2 regions of the Tepidibacter sp. Z1-5 genome follow, and region 2 is predicted to be linked to the other one. Evidence: riboswitches for the same ligand, from Rfam matches in the RefSeq annotation. Region 2 holds a riboswitch; the other holds the start of a gene.
What was found. A riboswitch is a leader RNA that binds a small molecule or an ion and turns the genes downstream of it on or off. The one in region 2 is predicted to bind FMN.

Region 1: it holds a riboswitch for FMN, as region 2 does, so the genes downstream of both, WJW32_RS00385 (ECF transporter S component) here and ribD (bifunctional diaminohydroxyphosphoribosylaminopyrimidine deaminase/5-amino-6-(5-phosphoribosylamino)uracil reductase RibD) in region 2, are expected to answer to the same signal.

The regions. Positions count from the first base shown of each region.
Region 1 is NZ_JBBMMD010000002.1:86,872-94,633, forward strand. It holds gene WJW32_RS00370 (ATP-binding protein) at 1-308, shown strand, start outside; gene WJW32_RS00375 (sensor histidine kinase) at 319-1,902, shown strand; gene WJW32_RS00380 (amidohydrolase) at 1,890-3,044, shown strand; FMN riboswitch at 3,131-3,247, shown strand; gene WJW32_RS00385 (ECF transporter S component) at 3,354-3,956, shown strand; gene tsaE (tRNA (adenosine(37)-N6)-threonylcarbamoyltransferase complex ATPase subunit type 1 TsaE) at 4,099-4,551, shown strand; gene tsaB (tRNA (adenosine(37)-N6)-threonylcarbamoyltransferase complex dimerization subunit type 1 TsaB) at 4,551-5,267, shown strand; gene rimI (ribosomal protein S18-alanine N-acetyltransferase) at 5,257-5,721, shown strand; gene tsaD (tRNA (adenosine(37)-N6)-threonylcarbamoyltransferase complex transferase subunit TsaD) at 5,718-6,737, shown strand; gene abc-f (ribosomal protection-like ABC-F family protein) at 6,754-7,762, opposite strand, start outside.
Region 2 is NZ_JBBMMD010000045.1:58,174-65,935, forward strand. It holds gene WJW32_RS10920 (GerAB/ArcD/ProY family transporter) at 1-276, shown strand, start outside; gene WJW32_RS10925 (HAD family hydrolase) at 315-968, opposite strand; gene ribH (6,7-dimethyl-8-ribityllumazine synthase) at 977-1,444, opposite strand; gene WJW32_RS10935 (bifunctional 3,4-dihydroxy-2-butanone-4-phosphate synthase/GTP cyclohydrolase II) at 1,446-2,654, opposite strand; gene WJW32_RS10940 (riboflavin synthase) at 2,686-3,336, opposite strand; gene ribD (bifunctional diaminohydroxyphosphoribosylaminopyrimidine deaminase/5-amino-6-(5-phosphoribosylamino)uracil reductase RibD) at 3,340-4,440, opposite strand; FMN riboswitch at 4,728-4,844, opposite strand; gene WJW32_RS10950 (hypothetical protein) at 5,021-5,299, shown strand; gene WJW32_RS10955 (methyl-accepting chemotaxis protein) at 5,837-7,762, shown strand, end outside.

The DNA of each region.
Region 1 (7,762 bases), on a different contig from region 2:
CAATGGCAACGGGGGAAATAATAAAGAGTATAGGAAAAGAAGTAGACATATGCTATAGCGGTAAAGAAGCACTCCAAAAACTAGAAGTTGAGAAATATGACTTAATAATAAGTGACTTGGCAATGCCTAATCTAAATGGAATAGAGCTTGCAAAAAAAGTAAAAGACAAATATCCTCATATAAAGTTTGTTTTAATGACAGGCTGGTTAGGTGATATAGATAATTATAATGATACGACAATTGATTATATACTGGAAAAACCATTTGGCATAGATGAAATAAAGAAAATACTACAGATGCTAAATTAGGAGGAGTATGATGATTCAGTGGGGAAATATAGGGGTTATAGGTTCATCTAAACTGTTTGCAGTAGATTTAATGAAAAAAACTATAGACGAATCGCTGGATAATAATAGAAAATGTGCGTTTTTAGGAGATAAGAAAGTACTAGAAATGATAGGACATTATAGAGATGATGAAGTAATCGTTATAGAAGATAATAAATTTGAAGTAGATGAATACAAAAAAAATAAAAAATATTTTAACATGAGTATAGTTGTAACTTCGGATTGGATACATAAATACAGATATTATATTTTAGAAAATAAAGAGGAATACATTGATATTATAACTAATGAAAATTATAAACTATTAATATTTTTTAATATAATAGATTTTGAAATTGAAATTATGGATGAATTTTTAACAATTTATGATAAATTGATATTTGAAGATGAGAATGAAAGACAGACTATAAAAGTTGAAGACATAAGTAATATAAAATTTTTATTAAAATCTATAAAAAAATCTAAAATAGATAATCTAGACCTTCAAAAGAATAAAAAGAATCTAGAAACTTTAAATAACTCTATAATAAATTTTAGTTTCGAGAGTGACATTGAAAAAATAATAAAGAATGTTATAGAAACTGTACTTGAAATAACTGCTGCGGACTATGGTTCTATAACAGTATTATTTAGTAGTAATAAAATAGAAAAAGAATATTCTTACGCTAACATAGATATGACTTATAGTTATAGAATACATTGTAATGGAGAAATAGTAGGAATATTAACGCTTGGATACCGAGAAGGTTATAATAAAGGCAAAGCAGATGAATACATAATAGATGTTATATGCAAGAGTTTGGGAGATATAATATACGCAATAAAAGAAAAAGAAGAAGGCAAAATGCTTAAAAAAACAGATAAAAACATAAGATATACTGGTGAACTTGCCGGAGGAATAGTGCATGATCTCAACAATATATTTTCTATAATAAAGGGATATACTCAGCTTCTTGGAATAAATAAACAGGCTTCTAATATAAAAGAATATATAAATATAATCTACGATGGAGCTAATGAAGCTATAGACAAGGTTAAAACTTTGCAGGATTTTTCTAGAAACATAAGAGAAGATAAGAAATATGTATTAATAAATGATATAATTAAAAAAGCCATAAAGACTACTAGACCTAAATGGGAGAATATGACTTATATAAAAGGCATAAATATAGACATAATACTGAATTTAAATAGTGAAAAAACTATATTCGTACAAGAATCTGACATACAAGAATCAATTGTAAATATGATATTAAATTCAGTGGATTCTATGGAAGAAGGCGGAAATATATATATAAACACTTATGATTTAGACGGTGAAGTGTTAATGGAAATAATAGACCAAGGAAAAGGAATGGATAAAGAAATATTAGATAAAATATTTGAACCATTCTTTACTACAAAGCAAAAAAGTACAGGGCTTGGTCTTAGTATAGTTAAGAAAAATGTAGAGGCAAACGAAGGTAATATAGGTGCCACTTCTATTAAAGGACAGATGTCTAAGTTTGAAATAAGATTGCCTATAAAGGAGGAAAATGCAGAATGTTATGCATAAAAAATGCTAAAATAAATACTGTAACAAATGGAATTATACAAGGAGATATATTAATCCAAAACGGTAAGATAAAAGAAATAGGAAAAGACATAGTTGTACCTCTAGATGTAAAAGTGGTAGATGCAAAAGAAAACCATGTATTTCCAGGATTTATAGACCCTCATACTCATGTTGGAATGTGGGAAGATGGAATGGGATATGAGGGTGCTGATGGAAATGAAGAGACAGATCCTATAACTCCGCACTTAAGTGCTGTTGATGGCATTAATGCAATGGATAGAAACTTTAAAGAAGCATATGAGGGTGGAATAACTACTGTGGCAAGTGGACCTGGAAGTGCTAACGTTATAGGAGGTCAATTTATAGCTTTAAAGACATATGGAGATAGAATAGATGATATGGTATTAAAGACTATAGGAATGAAAATAGCTTTTGGAGAAAATCCAAAATCAGCATATGGAAAAGAAGATAAAACTCCTCAAACTAGAATGGCAACGGCAGCTCTACTTAGAGAGACATTAAAAAGAGCTCAATTTTATCTTGAGGATATGATAGATTATGAAGAAGATGAAGATTGTGATAGACCTGAATATGACAATAAGCTAGAGGCATTGATTCCTGTTCTTAAGAAAGAAATACCACTTAAAGCTCATGCACATAGAGCTGATGATATATTTACAGCTATTAGGATAGCAAAAGAATTTGATTTAAATCTAACAATTGACCATTGTACTGAAGGTCACTTAATAACAAAGCATTTAGCTAAAGAAAACTACCCTGTTCTTGTAGGACCGTCTTTATCGGAAAGATGTAAAATAGAGCTTAGAAATTTAACATTTGAAACACCTGGAATTCTGTCAAATGAAGGGCTTAATGTTTCTCTAATGACAGATCACCCTGTTGTTCCAATTCAATATCTACCTCTTTGCGCATCTCTTGCTGTAAAAGCTGGAATGGATAAGAATAAAGCTATAGAAGCTATAACTATAAACCCTGCTAAGGTTTTAGGTCTTGAAGATAGAATTGGATCTATAGAAGTTGGAAAAGATGCGGATATAGTTATATGGAATGGACATCCGCTTGATATTCAAAGTAACGTAGTATGTACTATAATAAATGGTGAGGTAGTTTACTCAGCTTAATTTAGACTAGTATATATTTAAAATTATTTTGACAAATTATTGGAAAAGTATTAATATAATATTAAATAAAACTAAAAAAGTATGAAGATAATCTTCAGGGCAGGGTGAAATTCCCGACCGGCGGTAAAGCCCGCGAGCCATTTGATGGCAGACTTGGTTAGATTCCAAGGCCGACAGTAAAGTCTGGATGAAAGAAGATGATAAGATAGTGTATGTATATGCATATCTGTATCTATTTTGATTATTAAGCCTGAAGAATATCTTCAGGCTTTTGTTATTATTTTAAGCGAATTTCAGGGAGGTATAAATATGTATAATCAAGCTACAACGAAAAAGAATCTTTTTACGACATCTGTTTTAGTTAAAATATCTATTTTATCTGTGATATCATACTTAATAATGTTTATTGAATTTCCAATAATATTTGCACCGGGATTTTTAAAATTAGATTTTTCTGATATACCAGCTATAATAGGTGGGTTTGCTCTAGGTCCAGTGGCAGGAATATTTATAGAACTTATAAAGAATTTACTACACTTTGTAACAAAGAGCTCTACTGGTGGAGTTGGAGAAATAGCTAACTTTTTAATAGGAGGAGCTTTCGTATTTATATCATCTGGAATATATCATCTTAAAAAGAATAAGAGAAATGCTATAATTGGATGCTTAATAGGAACAATAGGTATGAGTATAGTAGGAGCTTTAGCTAACTATTATATACTTATTCCGTTTTACGCAAATATGTTTCCAATAGATGCAATAGTTCAAATGGGAACTGTTGTAAACAAGAATATAGTAGATGTTAAGACTTTAATATACTATGGAGTTGTACCGTTTAATATATTTAAAGGTATTGTAATGTCTGTTGTTACAGCTGTATTGTATAAGAAGGTTTCTTGTATAATAAAATAGATTTAATATAATGATAATAAAAGCCATGAATAATATTCATGGCTTCTGTTTTTTTGTATTATTATAATTTTTCGTGTTTTTTGATATAATAAGGTGCATAGTGATTATTTGGTTAAAACTAAGGTTGGATAGGAGCAGAAACATGGAAAAGATATATTTAAAAAATGAACAAGAGACTAGCGAAATTGGATATAGATTGGGACAACTTTTAAATAAAGGTGATGTAGTATGTTTAATAGGAGATTTAGGTGCTGGAAAAACTACTATAACAAAGAGTATAGCAAAAGCACTTGAAGTAGATGATTATATTACAAGTCCTACATTTACTATAGTTAATGAATACGATGGGAAATATCCACTTTATCATTTTGATGTTTACAGAATATCATCTAGTGAAGATATGTATGAGATAGGATTTGAAGAGTATTTATATGGAGATGGAATATGTATTATAGAGTGGGCTAATTTAATAGAAGATATACTTCCTGATGAATACATAAATATAGAACTTAATTACAAAGAAGAGGGTAGAGAAATGATACTTACTCCTCATGGAAAACATTATGAAAACATAGTAAAGGAGATAATTAAATAATGAAGGTACTTGGAATAGATACATCTTCAAAAGCTGCATCGGTTGCCATTATGGAAGATGATAAACTTATATCAGAATATACTATAAATAATAACAAAACACATTCACAAAAACTTATGCCAATAATTGAAAATATGTTTGAACTTAATGAAATGAGTGCAGACGATATAGATTTAATATCAGTATGCGTAGGTCCTGGTTCATTTACAGGGCTTAGAATTGGAGTTGCTACAGCTAAAGCTATAGCTCATGCGATAGATGTACCTATGGTTATTGTAAATTCACTTGAAGCACTTGCATTTAACATATCTATGACAAACAAAACAGTATACCCTATGATAGATGCACAAAAAAAACAGGTGTATACTTGTAAATATTCTTGGGACAAAGAATCTTTATTAAAAGTAGGAGAAATAGATGTAAAAAAAGTAGAAGATTTAGCTGAAGAACTTAAATCTTCATTAGAAGAATTCGTATTAATTGGAGAAGGTGCAGATTTACATAAAGAAGTTTTTGAAAATATAAATAACGTATATATAGCTCCTAATTCTCATAGATTATCAAGAGCATCTAGCATATGCGAAATAGGTATACAGAAATTTAAAAAAGGAGATACAAAAACTCATTATGATGTAGTACCTTATTATATAAGAAAATCTCAGGCAGAGGTTCAATATGAAGAAAAGATTAAGAGGTTAAAGGAAGATGGAAAATAATATAGTTATAAGAAATTTACAAGAAAAAGATATAGATGATTTAGTTGAAATAGAAGAACTTTGCTTTAAGACACCTTGGACAAAGAATTCCTTACAAAAAGAACTCAAAAACAAACTTGCTAGATACAAGGTAATAGAGAAAGATTCAAAAATAGTAGCCTATGCAGGAATATGGTTTGTAGTAGATGAAGGTCATATAACAAATGTTGCTGTTCATCCTGATTATAGAGGACTAGGGTATGGAAATCAAGTAATAGAAGCTTTAATAGACGAATGTGCAAAAAGTAATATAATATCTATGACTCTTGAGGTTAGAAAATCAAATGATACAGCTATTAAATTATATAAAAAATACGGTTTTAAATTATCTGGAATAAGACCTGGATATTATACTGATACTCAGGAGGATGCACTTATTATGTGGAAAGATATAGAAAAAGGAGAAAAAATATGAATGATATAATAACTTTGGCAATAGAAAGTAGTTGTGATGAAACTTCTGCCGCTATACTTAAAAATGGAAGAGAAGTTATATCTAATATAGTTGCAACTCAAATAGATCTTCATAAAAAATTTGGAGGAGTAGTTCCAGAGGTTGCATCGAGAAAACATGTAGAGAGTATAGATGCAGTAATTCAAAGTGCTTTAGATGAAGCTAACATGACATTTGATGATATAGATGTAATAGGGGTAACGCATGGACCAGGGCTTGTAGGAGCTTTATTGGTTGGACTATCTACTGCAAAGGCTCTATCATTTGCGTTAAATAAGCCTCTTGTAGGAGTTAACCATATAGAAGGACATATAAGTGCTAACTTTATACAAGATAAAGAACTAAAGCCTCCTTTTATATGCTTGATAGTGTCTGGTGGACACACTCATCTTGCTGAAGTTAAAGACTATGGAAAATACGAGATACTTGGAAGAACTAGAGATGATGCAGCTGGTGAGGCATTTGATAAAATAGCAAGAGCAATGAAGCTTGGGTATCCAGGAGGACCTATAATAGATAGATTATCCAAGATAGGAAACAAGGATAGTATTAAATTTCCTAGAATATACTTAGAGAATGATAGCTACGATTTCAGCTTTAGTGGACTTAAATCATCTGTTTTAAACTATTTAAATGCTAAGAAAATGAAAAATGAAGATATAGTAGTTGAAGACGTTGCGGCATCATTTCAGCAAAGTGTTGTAGAAGTGCTTACTAATAAAGCTATAAAGGCAGCTAAGGAAAGAGGATATGACAAAATAGTTTTAGCTGGAGGAGTAGCAGCAAACTCTGGGCTTAGAGAAATGTTAGTAGCTGAATGTAAAAATCACAACATAGATGTTAAATATCCATCTTTAGATTTATGTACGGATAATGCTGCTATGATCGGATGTGCAGCTTATTATGATTATATAAACGGTAAGGTTGATGACCTTAGCTTAAATGCAGTTCCAAATTTAAAACTTGGACAAAAATAGAATAAAGAAGGGCTTATTACATAAGCCCTTCCCACAATTCATATAAATTTTCTAATCTTGTTTCAAATTCGGATTTTTTGGATGTAACCTCTTTAGATTTTTCAGGATTAGAATATACCTCTTCCTGGCACATAAGTTCATTCAGGTTTTCTATTTCAGATTCAACTTCCATTATTTCTTTTTCAATGTTTTGTCTTTGAATCCTTAACTTTTTTTCAGATTCTTTCTTTTCTCTTTCTTTTCTTTTTTCTTCTTTTATTTGAGTTTTAGTTTTTTCTTCAGTTATTTCAACTACAGATTCTTCTAATTGTTTTTTCTTTTCTATATAATAATCGTAATTTCCTAGATATTCTTTTACGCCATCTGGTCCCAGGAGAATTATTTTGTCTACAACAGTATTTAAGAAATATCTATCGTGTGAAATAACAAATAAAGTACCTTCGTAATTAGATAAAGCTTCCTCTAATACTTCCTTGGAGTTAATATCTAAGTGATTAGTAGGCTCATCTAAAAGTAAAAAGTTAGATTTTGAAAGCATAAGCTTTAAAAGAGCAACTCTGGCTCTTTCTCCTCCACTTAAAGTTGATATTTTCTTGAATACATCTTCATCTTCAAATAAGAATGCTGCAAGCATAGTTCTTATTGTGTTTTGCTGTAGTAATTTATTTTCATTCCAAATTTCATCAATTATAGTATTATCTAAATTAAGAGTCTTTTGTTCCTGATGAAAATAACCTATATTAACATTTTGACCTAACTTAAAATTGCCATCTATAAGTTCTAAATTATTCATTAAAACCTTGAATAAAGATGACTTACCTATCCCATTAGGACCTATAAGTGCTACTTTTTCTCCTTTATATATATTGAAATCAACATTTTTAAATAATGCATTATTATCATACCCGACAGATAAATTTTCAACAGATAATACATCGTTTCCGCTAGTAACACATGGTTCGAATCTAATACGAGCTTTTTTAGTAGCTGCATCAGGTTTTTTTAGAACATCTATTTTATCGAGA
Region 2 (7,762 bases):
GGTTTTATTAAAATAGGAGTATTGCTCCTATGTGTTTGCAAAGGAATTATGAAAATATTTAATTTCTCAGATTATAGGTTTATTATAACACCGATTACCTTACTAGCAATAAATCTAAGTTTTTTTCAATATGAAAACGTTATGCATTATTACGAATTCCAAACAGATATATGGCTTTATTTCGTTTCACCATTTCAAGTGTTTTTACCTATAATAATCTGGCTTATTGCAGAAATAAAAAATAAAAATTCCAAACACGAATTTAAAAAGCGTTGAATTTTCAACGCCTTCTAACTTTGAACACGATGTAATTTTTATAAAACTTTCATCAACTCAAATATATTAGATATTTCATAGTCGGCACTACTAAGTTCATCCTTACTACCATAACCAAAATTACATGCAATAGTATTTATTTTATTTTTTATTCCAGCTTCAATATCCTGAATACGATCTCCTATAATAACCATTTCATCTGGATACTTATTTTTTATTATCTTGACTATTTCATATTTGGGAATGTAGTCATATTCCTCAGAGCATACCATTTCTTCAAAGTAATTATCTAAATCAAATAACCTTCTAGCCATATCTCTATAGTATATTCCACAATTACTTACAAATACTAGTTTATATTTTTTCTCTTTTAAATACTGCAGCACTTCTATTGCTCCATCGTATAATTCTGCTTGACCATCAGATAGCTGATCGAGCATTTCTTTACCTATAATTTTACTTGCTTTATTTCTTATATCCTCATCTAAGTCTGGCATAAATTCTTTCCACATATCTTTACTGCTGAATCCTAACCAATATGATATTTCATCATCAGACCACTTTCTATCTTTTGCAAATTCATTATCAACTAAATACTGATATGCTTTTCTAAATGCTGGAGCATATATTTTTATACTTTTGTGCAATGTTCCATCATAATCAAAAAAAATAGTTTTTATGTTTTCAAACATATTAATTCTTACCCTTCTAAATCTGTTAGTAAGTTTGCCATTTCAATTGCAGTTACAGCAGCTTCATATCCTTTATTTCCTGCCTTTGTTCCAGCTCTTTCAATTGCTTGCTCAATATTATCTGTAGTAAGAACACCAAACACTACTGGTATTTCTGTATCTAATGAAACACTTGCAATTCCTTTAGTTACTTCACTTGAAACATAATCAAAATGTGGAGTTGCACCTCTAATAACTGCTCCTAAACATATAACCCCATCATATTTTTTTGATTTAGCCATCTTTTTAGCAACAAGTGGTATCTCAAAAGCACCTGGAACCCATGCAATCTCAATATTTTCTTCATCAACCCCATGTCTTTTTAGCCCATCTAAAGCACCCGATAATAACTTACCTCCAATAAATTCATTGAACCTACCAACAATTATTCCAAACTTCTGCTCTTTTGCAACTAATTTTCCTTCATAAATTCTCATATTATTTTTCCTCCTCAAATTTTAGAATATGTCCCATTTTATTTTTTTTTGTCTTTAAATAAAATTCATTTTTTTCATTGTGATTCATCTGTATTGGAACTCTTTCTACTATTTCTATACCATACCCAGAAAGACTAGATATTTTCTTAGGGTTATTAGTCATAAGCTTTACTTCTTTGATACCTAAATCACATAATATCTGAGCACCTATTCCATAATCTCTAAGATCATCAGGAAATCCTAATGACAGATTAGCTTCTACAGTATCCATTCCTTCATCTTGTAAAGCATAAGCCTTTATTTTATTGATTAATCCAATACCACGCCCTTCTTGACGCATGTATAATAAAACTCCTCTTCCTTCTTTTTCAATTTTTTTCATAGCTTCTGCATATTGATCACCACAATCGCATCTTAAAGATCCAAAAGCATCTCCAGTAAGACATTCTGAATGAACTCTAACAAGTACTGGTTCTTTGTCATCAACATTACCTTTTACTAGTGCAATATGATGCTCTCCATTCAATTTGTTAATATATCCAACCATTTCAAAGTTTCCATACTTTGTAGGTAAGTTAGCTTTAGTAACTCTTTCTACTAAAAGTTCGTTTTTTCTTCTATATGCAATTAAATCTGCTATTGTTATTAACTTTAGATTATGTTTTTTTGTGTATTCAACTAATTCAGGAACTCTTGCCATTGTTCCATCTTCATTCATAATTTCACAAATTACTCCTGCTGGATATAGACCCGCAAGTTTAGCTATATCTACTGCCGCTTCAGTATGACCAGCTCTTTTAAGTACTCCACCTTTTTTAGCTACTAATGGAAAAATATGCCCTGGTCTTGTGAAATCTTTTGAACAAGCTTTATTATCTACCAGTTTTTGAATTGTCATTGCTCTTTCTTTAGCAGATATTCCTGTTGTTGTACTTGTTGCATCTACAGAAACTGTAAAAGCAGTTTCTTTTGGATCAGTATTATTAGATACCATAGAATGAATATTTAGTTCACTTAATCTTTCTTTAGACATAGGAGCACAAATAAGTCCTCTACCGAACTTTGCCATAAAGTTGATTGCTTCTGGTGTAGCTTTCTCAGCTGCCATTAAAAGATCTCCTTCATTCTCACGATCTTCATCATCAACTACAACTATCATCTTTCCATTTTTAATATCTTCTATCGCTTCTTCTATAGTGTTAAATTTCATTTATAACTCACCCCTATTTTTAAGTTTCACTTTACATGAATCCATTTCTTGTTAAGAAATTTAAATCTATATTGCTTTTCTTTTTTTCATCTTCTTTAAATTCTAATAGCCTTTCAATATACTTGCCCATCATGTCACACTCTAAGTTCACTTCATCTCCAACTTTTTTGCCAAGTAAAGTAGTCTCTTCTTTTGTTAGTGGTATTATTGAAACTTTAAAAACATCTAACCCAGCATAAGCTACCGTTAGGCTGGTACCATCAATTGCTATAGAACCTTTTTCTATTACATATTTCAATATATTTGGCGGAGCCTCAATAGAAACCCAAGTAGCATTATCTTCTTCTTCTATTTTCTTTATCTTACCTACATCATCTATATGTCCAGAAACAATATGTCCACCTAATCTATCATTAACCTTCAAAGCTCGTTCTAAATTCACTAAACTACCATGCTTTAAATCTTTTAAATTACTTCTTCTAATAGTTTCAGGCATAACATCAACCGTAAATGAATTTTTTGTAAACTCGACAACAGTCAGACAAACACCATTTGTACTAATACTATCCCCTAATTTAACATCATTCATTATTTTACTTGCACCTATTGTAATCTGGGCTGACTTTAATCCTTTTTTAATAGTATGTACAGTTCCTATTTCTTCTATTAATCCAGTAAACATACTTTATTCTTCCTTTCTTAAGTAGCCTTCAATCATAATATCTTGTTCAAACATTTTTACTTCAAAGCTTTCTAATTCTATAGCATTTTTAATATACTCTATTCCTACACCGCCCACTGGAGTTTTGGCATTCTCTCCACCTATAATCTTTGGTGCAATAAATGAGATTACCTTATCTACATATCCTTCATTTAAGATACTATAGTTTAAAGTAGAGCCACCTTCTATTAAAATACTATCAATCTTCATTTCTCCAAGTTTTTGAATCAGATACCCTAAATCTACTTGGTTGTTCTTTAGTGGAGTAATAATTATTTCTGCTTTTTTTTCTTTAATCAATTTAAGCTTATTTTTATCAGCCTTTTCAGTTGTCGCAATAATCGTTTTTGATTTTGAATTAATATTTAAAACTTTTGATTCTAAAGGTATTCTTCCTTTTGTATCTACTATAATTCTAACGGGATCAACACCTTCTTTATCTTCTAATCTAGTCGTTAATGAAGGATTATCTGCTAAGACAGTTCCTATACCCACCATTATTCCTGAAACTTGATGTCTTATTTCATGAACATATTCTCGTGATTTTTCATTAGTAATCCACTTTGAATCTCCTGTACTTGTTGCAATTTTACCATCTAATGTCATGGCAGTTTTTAAAATACAAAATGGCAATTTTTTCGATATATATTTAATAAATATTTCATTCATTTTTTTTACTTCTTCTTCTAAAACGCCTACAGTAACTTCTATTCGATTTTCTCTTAAAAGTTTTATACCTCTTCCTGCTACTATTGGATTAGGGTCCATCATTCCTATAATAACTTTCTTTATTTTCTTATCTATAAGTAGTTGTGCACATGGAGGTGTTTTTCCAAAGTGAGAACATGGCTCTAATGTTACGTACATTGTTGCTCCTGTAACATCCTCACAAGCATTATTAACAGCATTTACTTCTGCATGAGCTTTTCCATAGTGTTCATGATACCCTTGACCAATAATTCTACCTTCTTTTACAATAACAGCACCTACTAAAGGATTAGGACTAGTATATCCTTTTCCTTTAAGTGCTAATTCAATAGCTCTTTTCATATACTTACTGTCCACATAATCACCTCATCTTATCCTTAAAATTCTCACTATTCTAACTCATATTACTATAGTTATCTAAATACATAAAATTAATACTTTCCTTATATTAAAAAAGCTCTGAAGATATATATCTTCAGAGCTTACAATCTAATTAATAAAAATGTACTTATGCCGCCAACGAGTCTTTACAGACTTTAGCTGCTTAAAATAATTGCTATTTCAATTCTTTAGTTAATATTATAAACAAATTATAAATTCATTTGTTTATAATACCTAAATAATAGCATTATATTATTTTATTAATTTATCTTCTCCCATCCAGACTTTACTGTCGGTCTTGGAATCTCACCAAGTCAACCACATTGTGGTTCGTGGACTATACCACCGGTCGGGAATTTCACCCTGCCCTGAAGATTTATTTAGTTTTTTTAAATTTAACATACAAAATTATTTTTGTCAATAACAACCTATATGTTTATATTTTTTTATCCGTTTAATAAATTTTTAAATCATAAATGGTTATAATTTAAATATAGGAAACTTTTTTATAAATATATTAATTAAAATTTTCAATCTAAAACTTAGGAGGAAGGCTATGTTTACTGATATAAAAGAAATGAGAAATAAAAGAGAAGATGAAACATACGATTTAACACTTGAAATTTCAGAAAGAGAATTTTTCAAAGTATATAATAATGTAAGTGATGATATTGCAGATGATTTAATTCAACAGTACTTAGTTGATGTACAAGATGACGGTAGATTTGAAAATGTGAAAATCAAACACAATAAAGATAGACATACAATAAGAATAACTAGTGACCTTCATTATTATGGAAATGACCATACTGATTATAACATCGATAAAAGATAAAGTGAAACTTAATTCAGATGGAATTATTACTCCATCTGAATTTTTAGTTCTGTAATTTCCATTTTTGGTAAGCTGATCGAGAAACCATTAAGTTTCTATATATACCTTAAAATTATAAATCTTGAGAAATTTAACTTTTAGATAATATTCGCTTTCTGCTTACTAATAAGCTCTCTCTCCTACAAGCTCACTTCTTAAAATTTACATAAGTTCATCCCACAATAATTCTTACTTCTCTATCGTTTGAAAATAGTGGAAATACAGTTATTTTATCAAAATACCACAAGTATAAACCTATATAATTTCTTGTATGTAATATTATCTTAAATCTATTAGTTATCTACTAATAGCCTTTTCCTAATATTTCGCCATATACGATCTTTTGTTTTAATTTCCATAATTAGGTTCGGAATATTTTTACAACAATTCTAAGTTGTAAATAACAAAAAATGACTATATAATTAAAAATAATCACATTATGGAACTAATACTATTTTACCGTATACAAAAAAATAATTATTATTGGAGGTACTAATCATGATATTAAAATTTAAAGATTGGAAAATAAGGCAGAAATTATTTTCAGCATTTTTAGTAATGATAATCCTTTTCTTGTTTATAGGAACAACCTCATTTGTTTTTATAAAAGACATTAGTAATTCTAAAATTAATTTGCTTTTAGACAATGATAATCTATATACACTTGTCTTAGAACTAAGAAAAAATGAAAAAGACTTTTTATTAAGAGAACTAACTAATCCACAATTTTTTGAAACAGGAGAAAGTAAATACATCGATAAATTCAACTCGAATTTCAGTAATCTACAAGAACAAATACAAAAAATAAAAAAATATAAAGAAATATATTCAAATCAAGAATATTCTAATCAAATTCAAGAGATGGAAAAATTGGTAAATTCTTATCGCAACATGTTTTTACAAGCAGCATCTAAAAGTAATACTGTAGGCTTTGAAGAATATGGATTGATTGGAGAATTAGAGAATACAAAAAATAAAATAGCGAATTTACAATTAAATAATGAACTAAAGTTTTCAATGTTAAAAGTTTACATGGAAGAACAAGAATACTTCTCAACAAAAAACGAAAAATATTTTAATGAAATATTATCAACACTATCTAAAACAAAATCCTTATCTAATGATTCAAGTTTAACAGCACTTATAAACAATTATGAAGATACAATTAATCAAATACATTCTGTCAATAAAGAAATAGGATTAACTAGTAGTGATGGATTACGAGGTGAGTACAGAGATACAATTCACAAATTTGAGCCATTACTTGAAGAATTAAATATGAATATTAAGAAATCAACACAAAAAAGTGTAAAAAATATAGAAGCTATAATTATTATAAGTATTATTACTAGTATTGTAGTAGCTGTATTATTCGGTGTATATATTTCAATTTTAATAACAAAACCAATAATAAAAACTACTAATATGCTTAAGGATATATCTGAAGGTGAAGGAGATTTAACTCAAAGACTTGAAGTGACAACTAAAGATGAGATAGGCGAATTAGCTCAATACTTTAATTCATTTATTGATAAGATACAAGTTTTAATATCTCAAACAAAATCTAATGCTAATATATTAGGTGAATCATCTAATCAAGTATCACTGGCTATAGAAGAAGCAAATCAAGGTATAGAAAGTATTGCAATCGAAATGAATAATATTTCTTCTAGTATTCAAAATAATGCTAGTGTTGTAGAAGAAGCTGCAGCAAGTATCGAAGAACTGGCTACTAGTTCTCAAGTTATTTATGACGAAACTGAAATTGCATCTAAAAGTAGTAAAAACATTTTAGAATCTGCTCAACTTGGTTCAGAAAGTATAAAAGAAGTTGTTGAAAGTATTAACGAAGCAAAAAATTCTACAAATGAAGTTTATGCAATTATAAAAGATCTTAAAATTTCATCTGATCAAATAGATGAAATAGTTTCTATAATAACATCAATTTCAGAGCAAACGAATCTATTGGCTTTAAATGCAGCTATTGAAGCAGCAAGAGCCGGTGAACAAGGTAGAGGTTTTGCTATAGTAGCTGACGAAGTTCGAAAGCTAGCTGAAGAAAGTAAAACATCTGCTGAAAACATCAGCTTGTTAATACAAGAAGTTCAGAAAAAAACAAACAATGCTGATATTTCAATAAAAGAAGGTCAAGAATTTGTAACAATTAGCGTTCAAAAAGCAACTAATACAAATAGTTTATTTGAAAACATTTTAGATTCTATACAAAGTACAACTGATAAAATTCATATGATTTCTAATTTAGCAAAACAAGAATCTGAAATTTCTAATGATATGACAAAAGCTATTGACGAAATAGCGAAAACAACACAAGATAATGCACTTGCTTCTGAAGAAATAAATTCATTTATAGAAGAACAAGTAAGTACCTTTGAAGAAATAGGTGCAAGTATAGACGAATTAAAT